DNA from 2 places in the Peptacetobacter sp. AB845 genome. Region 2 is predicted to be linked to the other one. Evidence: riboswitches for the same ligand, from Rfam matches in the RefSeq annotation. Region 2 holds a riboswitch; the other holds the start of a gene.

Region 1 (3,423 bases), 300 kb from region 2:
GTTTGCCAATATCATTTATAAAATAATTCTGTCTATTTAGATTTGAAGGCTCTACAACATCAAAGTCTGCAAGTATTAATTTCCCTACTCCAATTCTTGCAAGGGAACTGGCTATATTAGAGCCAAGCCCCCCTAATCCAAGAATTGCAACTTTTCCTTTTTTCAAAGCCTTATGAACATTTGGTGTATGTCTCGCAGTTAAAAGAGCTTCAAATTCCTCAAAAGTTGGTTTCTTTCCCTTTTGAATAAGTACTACTCTATCATTCTCTTTTAACACTTTATCCTCAATTGGATATCCATTTACAATTATTACATCACAAAGTTTGTTGTATTCATCTCTTACTTCTTTGGCAGTTATACCTTCTTTAGCAGATATTTTCTTTTCATTTAGAAAAATATCCATTATTTTTAACCGCCTCCAACGAAAGCTATTAATTCCACCATAGCTTCTTTATCTGGTATATAAGTATCGTATTCAGATTCATCTACTATTTTCATATCTATCTCAACAACTACTCTATTCCTATCTATTTTGTAGTTATCTAATATCTGGGAAACAGTAGTCCCTTCTGGAAACTGTACTTCTTTTCCATTAACTTTCATATATTGCACCTCCATTTCGTTGCAATATTTATTAATTTATCTTAATAATTATATATTTTATCTTTAATAAATAATTCTAAATATACAATATCATTTAATTACTTACATAAATATTAGTCAAATACTAAATCCACTTCTTCACCATTGAATATTTTATTAACTGTTCTAAGTGCACACATTTTTCCGCACATAGTACAGCTATCTTCGTGTTCTGGTTTAGAAGAATCTCTGTATTTTCTTGGTTTTTCTGGATCTAATGCTAATTCGAACATTGTAGCCCAATCTAATTCTGCTCTAGCTTTAGACATAGCGTTGTCCCATTCTCTAGCACCTTTTATTCCTTTTGCTATATCTCCTGCATGTGCTGCTATTTTTGTTGCAACTATACCTTCTTTCATGTCATTTAAATCAGGTAATCTTAAGTGTTCTGCTGGAGTAACGTAGCATAAGAAGTCTACACCTTTAGATGCTGCAAGTGCACCACCTATTGCACTAGTTATATGGTCATATCCTGGAGCAACATCTGTTACTAGAGGTCCAAGTACATAGAATGGAGCTTCATGACATAATTTCTTTTCTAACATTACGTTAGCTTCTATTTCGTTTATTGCCATGTGTCCTGGCCCTTCTATCATAACCTGTACATTTCTTTCCCAAGCTCTCTTAGTAAGTTCTCCTAAGTTTATAAGTTCCTGTATCTGAGCGTAGTCAGTAGCATCTGCTATAGAACCTGGTCTACAAGCATCTCCTAAGCTTAGAGTAACGTCGTATTTTTCGCATATATCAAGTATTTTATCGAAGTTAGTTAGCATAGGGTTTTCTTTATTATTCATGTACATCCATCCAAATAATAGAGAACCTCCTCTTGATACTATATGAGTTAATCTCTTATCTTTAGCTATTCTATCTCCTATTTCTTTAGTAAGACCTGCGTGTATTGTCATAAAGTCTACACCATCTTTTGCATGCTGTTCTATAACCTGTAAGAACTGTTCTTCTGTTATTTTTACTAATGCAGTTTCAGTAAATCCAACAGCATCATACATAGGAACAGAACCTATCATTGCTGGAGATATTTCTACTACTTTTTCTCTGAATTCTCTTGTTTTACCATAGTTACTAAGGTCCATTATAGCTTCTGCTTTCATTTCTATAGCAGTTTTAACTTTTTCTAATTCCCGGTCTATATCTTTACAGTCTCTTGATATACCAAGGTTTACGTTTATTTTAGTTTTTAATCCTTTACCTATACCTTCTGGGCTAAGTGATTTATGATTTTTGTTAGCTGGGATAACTACTTTCCCCTGAGCAATTAATTCTCTTAATTCCTCTACGTCCATCATTTCTTTATCAGCAACTATTTCCATTTCTTTAGTTATTATACCTTTTCTAGCTGCATCAAGCTGTGTAGTGTAAGTCATACAAATACCTCCATTTTTTGTATATTGAAAGCAATTTTTGCTCTCTTATCTGATTTTTTGCAAATAAAAAAGTGCTTCCCTTACTTAGGAAAGCACTTTCATCTTCTATATTAGTTTTGTACTTTTTATTTGTTGTACTCAAACTTTTACTCTATTGAAAATTATTCTACCAGCTTCCCTTCGCAAGCATTATCTTGATCAGGTGTTTAGGGTTTGTAAGTTTTTGGCTTTCTCTCTCAGCTGACCTTATTTCAGCGCCCCTAGCGTCGATATTATGTTTTTAACACTTCACTTAATAAATGGTGAAGACTTTTTCATTTGATTTGAGTATATCATAACAAATTAATTTGTTCAAACATTTTATTTTTTGATTTATAAAACTTTAGTATAAAATACTAAAAATCTATTTATAAAAAATATCAAATATCTAGCTCTAATTAAATATATCTATTAGTTAGCTTTATATTATATTAGTTGGTTTTATGTTATATTAATTGGCTTTATCTTCTTTATGCCAGTATTCAACATTTTCTAATCCTTCTATTCCATCAACATAGAATTCAGGGTCTTTTATACCTGCTTTTTTCTGTTTAGTATAATCTTCTAATGCTATATATGCATATTTTCCTAATTTAGCTATAACTATCATGTTGATGATTGCCATAAATGCCATAAATAAGTCAGCTAAATCCCAAACAACCTGAAGTTTTGCTATTGAACCGAAGAATACCATACCACAAACTAAAACTCTGTATACATTTAAAGCACCTTTGCTTTCAGTTACGAACTGTATATTAGATTCTCCATAGTAGTAGTTACCAACTATTGAACTAAATGCAAATAGGAATATACATAATGCTAAGAATATACCACCTATTGGTCCTATATGTGCAGTAAGAGCTTCCTGAGCTAAAGCTATACCTTCATTTCCACTTGTTGCATATCCATTGTAAAGTAATACCATAAATGCTGTACAAGAACATATTATTATAGTATCTGTAAATACACCTAATGTCTGTATTAATCCCTGTTTAACTGGATGAGAAACTTCTGCTGTTGCAGCTGCATTAGGAGCAGAACCCATACCAGCTTCATTAGAGAATAGACCTCTCTTAACACCAGTTAAAAGAACTGTCATAAATCCTGCACTTGTTCCTGCTATCATCTGTCTTGGTTTAAAAGCATCTGCAACTATTGTAGATATAAGTTCTGGGAATTTTCCTATGTTTAAAACAACTATTCCTATAGCAACTAATATGTACAGACCTGCGAATACAGGAACTATTACTTCTGAAACTTTAGCAACTCTGTGCACTCCACCGAATATTACAAGTGCTGTAAGAACTGCTAACACTATACCTATTACCATATATTCAACATGGAATACATTGTTGAAAGC
Region 2 (3,423 bases):
AGTGCTGTAATCACAGATTCTGCAAATACGCCGTTTGTAGTCATAGTCTTAAGATCGGCTTGTATACCTGCACCACCGCTACAATCGCTTCCTGCTATTGTTAAAGCAACTTTCATAACTTTTCCTCCTTAAAAAGATAAGATTTATAATTCTTCAGTTAATTCTTTTAGTTTTTTAGTGGCATCAGTTATATCATCACTTGCAAATATCGCACTTATAACAGATACACCGTCTATTCCACTGCCTTTTAGTTTTAATAAATTGTCTGCATTTATTCCACCTATTGCAACTACTGGTATTGATACAGTTTCACATATTTCTTTTAATGTTTCAAATGTTACGCTGTCAGCATCTCCTTTAGTAGAAGTAGGGAAGACTGCCCCAACACCAAGATAGTCAGCTCCGTCTTTTTCAGCTTTTAAAGCTTCTTCAACAGTGGATGCAGATACACCTAAAATTGCATTTTCTCCAAGCATATCTCTAACTTTTTTAGCATCCATATCTTCCTGACCAACATGAACACCGTCAGCTTTTATTTCGGCTGCGGTATTTATATTATCATTTACGATAAATGGTATTTTAAATTCTTTGCAAAGAGCCTGAACTTCCTTTGCTTCTTCTAAAAATTCATCTTCTGGAAGATTTTTTTCTCTTATTTGAAGTATAGTAGCCCCACCTTCAAGACATTCTCTTACCTGTTCAGCAAGAGTTCTTCCGTTTAGCCAATGTCTGTCAGTTATAGCATATAACTGTAAATCTTTTGGATTTATATTACTTGCTTTTGAATTATTTATATCAATGTTATTTAAATTATTTGACTTTAAGTTATTTTCATTTAATAAACTATTTGATTTCAAATTTAGCACCTTCTTCCAATGTTTTAGCATCCATATTATATATAGCATCGATTATTCTATTTCTGTAAGTAGAGTTTCCATCAGTTTTTTCCATATTAGACCAACCAATTTCTCCAGAAAGTCCCATATCTATTACAGCAGCTGCAGTTGCTTCAAGCATGTTGTCCTGATTTGCAGCGATAAATGATGCAATTAATCCAGAAAGCTGGCATCCAGTTCCAGTTATTTTTCCCATTTCGGCTCTACCATTTCTAATCACAAAGCATCTTTCAGCATCTGCAACCAAGTCGATAGCACCAGTTATTGCAATTATACTACCTGTTTCTTTTGAAAATGATTTTGCAAATTCTACCATAGAATCAAGATTTTCTTCAGTAACTGCATCTCCAACAGCTGCATCGACACCTTTTCCAGCTCCAATACCAGTAGCTAAGAATTTTATTTCTGAAACATTTCCTCTTATTACAGAGAATTTCACATTTTCAAGAAGTTCTTTAGCAGTTTTATTTCTTAAAGCACTCGCACCTACACCAACAGGATCTAGTACAGTTGGGTGATTTAATTCATTTGCTTTTTTACCAGCTAATATCATAGAAGGGATTGTATTTCTGTTAAGTGTACCGATATTGATATTTAAAGCAGTACACACAGAAGTTATATCCTCAACTTCCTCAGAATCGTCGGCCATGATAGGGCTTGCACCACATGCTAATATTATATTTGCAACATCGTTTACAGTAACGTAATTAGTGATGTTGTGGATAAGTGGTGATATTTCTCTTACATTTTCGATAGTTGATTTTAACATTTTAATTCCCCCAGTCTTTTAGTATTGAGAGAGATTTTAAAAATAAAAAAACACGAAACCAACAAGGCTCGTGTTTAATATCTTATCTTCTCCCTACGTTGGCATTATCCAAATCAGGTTAAGGGTCTAGGTTTTACCTACTCTCAGCCGAAAAAGCTCCCCTGCTTGATTTTAAATTATTTTAAAAATTCAACTAGTTAAATGATAGCATAGATAATCGTTTTTTTCAATTGTGTAGAAGTTTTGATGTTAAAAATAAAGGAAAGAGCAGGAATTTTTTTTGAAAAGTAATATTTTTAGTGATATAATATTTAATATGTTATTAGTTATATAAGATTTAAAATATGTCTCTGTAGCTCAGCAGGATAGAGCACCGCTCTCCTAAAGCGGGTGTCGCAGGTTCAATTCCTGTCAGGGACACTTTGAATAATTGAGGATGCCAATGGATTTTTCTAATGGCATCTCTTTTTTTACTCAAAATTATATCATTCTCACCTCCTGGCTTCGACGGCTCACACTGTTAGAGTAACACATTTCAAAGTTGTGAGCCGTCTCCAGATAGTCGAGTTCGAATTGATATAATTCTGAGTAAAAGAGATGCATATTAGGAAAAATGCATTTGGCATCCATCATTTTATTCTGTCGTTTAGGATACAATAAATTTGTAAGCCGTTTGTATATTGTAATTCAAAGCAAAAATAGTCTTGCTAGCAAAAGAGTTGTAACAACCTTTTTCATTCAGTTTTGCATGTATAGAGAAGATAGTATAATTAAAAAAATAGATGTATATTGGGAAAAATTTTACTTATCATACATCAGTTACTAAAAAAGAGCTATTACAAGTTATTGTAATAGCCCTTATAAGTTTTATATTTTATTTTTTGCATTTGTTCCTAGGTATAGGAATGCAGATCCTATAAGCAACCTTTTCTAATTTTATTTATTGCATTATCATAAGCTTGTTTTGTTCTATCATCAAACAATACAAATCTTATGCAATCAAATTCATTTTGATGCTCCATGTAGAAGTCATTTACTGTTTTTACTGCTATTTCTGCAGCTTCTTCTAAAGGATAGCTATATACCCCAGTTGAGATTGACGGAAATGCAATAGTACGAATTTTGTTTTCTAATGCTAGTTTCATAGAGTTTTTATACGCATTTGCAAGTAGTTGTTGTTCGCCAAAGTTCCCACCTCTGTATATTGGACCAACTGTATGAATTACGTATTTACAAGGTAGTTTGTATGCAGATGTTATTTTTGCTTCCCCTGTTTCACATCCGTTTAGTGTTCTACATTCTGCTAAAAGTTCTCGGCCTGCTGCACGATGTATTGCCCCATCTACACCGCCCCCTCCTAAAAGGCTGTTGTTTGCTGCATTTACGATTGCTTCTACGTCTGTTTGTTTTGTTATATCTCCAAGTACTGTTTCTATTATCATGTTAGATTCCTCCTCAGAAAAATTTTAAAATAAGGTGAAATTTATTTTAAAAATAAATATAAATTGATTAAAATTTATTATTTTAAATTATTTTTTTACCACATTCTATAAAATTATTTAGCTTTGTAGAAGTATGGTCCTAGTTCTTCTTCGTGAGGTATTACATAAGTCCAACTGTTTAGTGGATCAAAGAAATAGAAATCTGATGATTCTAAATCGCTTTTTTCAAACAACTCATCTATATCTTTTGAAGTAAGTAAATTTGCGTTTCCAATTATATATGTTTGTTCTGCATATTCAAAGAATAGGTAAATCT

The links. Region 2 has a riboswitch for thiamine pyrophosphate ahead of thiM (hydroxyethylthiazole kinase). Riboswitches for the same ligand answer to the same signal wherever they lie in the genome.
Region 1: it holds a riboswitch for thiamine pyrophosphate, as region 2 does, so the genes downstream of both, thiC (phosphomethylpyrimidine synthase ThiC) here and thiM (hydroxyethylthiazole kinase) in region 2, are expected to answer to the same signal.

What each region holds. Positions count from the first base shown of each region.
Region 1 covers NZ_CP180001.1:1,501,333-1,504,755, reverse strand. Annotated here, with positions in the region: gene thiF (sulfur carrier protein ThiS adenylyltransferase ThiF) at 1-403, opposite strand, end outside; gene thiS (sulfur carrier protein ThiS) at 409-603, opposite strand; gene thiC (phosphomethylpyrimidine synthase ThiC) at 717-2,024, opposite strand; TPP riboswitch at 2,183-2,296, opposite strand; gene ACK2WO_RS07110 (alanine/glycine:cation symporter family protein) at 2,515-3,423, opposite strand, start outside.
Region 2 covers NZ_CP180001.1:1,801,267-1,804,689, reverse strand. Annotated here, with positions in the region: gene thiD (bifunctional hydroxymethylpyrimidine kinase/phosphomethylpyrimidine kinase) at 1-116, opposite strand, end outside; gene thiE (thiamine phosphate synthase) at 144-866, opposite strand; gene thiM (hydroxyethylthiazole kinase) at 844-1,665, opposite strand; TPP riboswitch at 1,739-1,838, opposite strand; tRNA gene ACK2WO_RS08395 (tRNA-Arg) at 2,012-2,085, shown strand; gene ACK2WO_RS08390 (O-acetyl-ADP-ribose deacetylase) at 2,580-3,107, opposite strand; gene ACK2WO_RS08385 (DUF4275 family protein) at 3,221-3,423, opposite strand, start outside.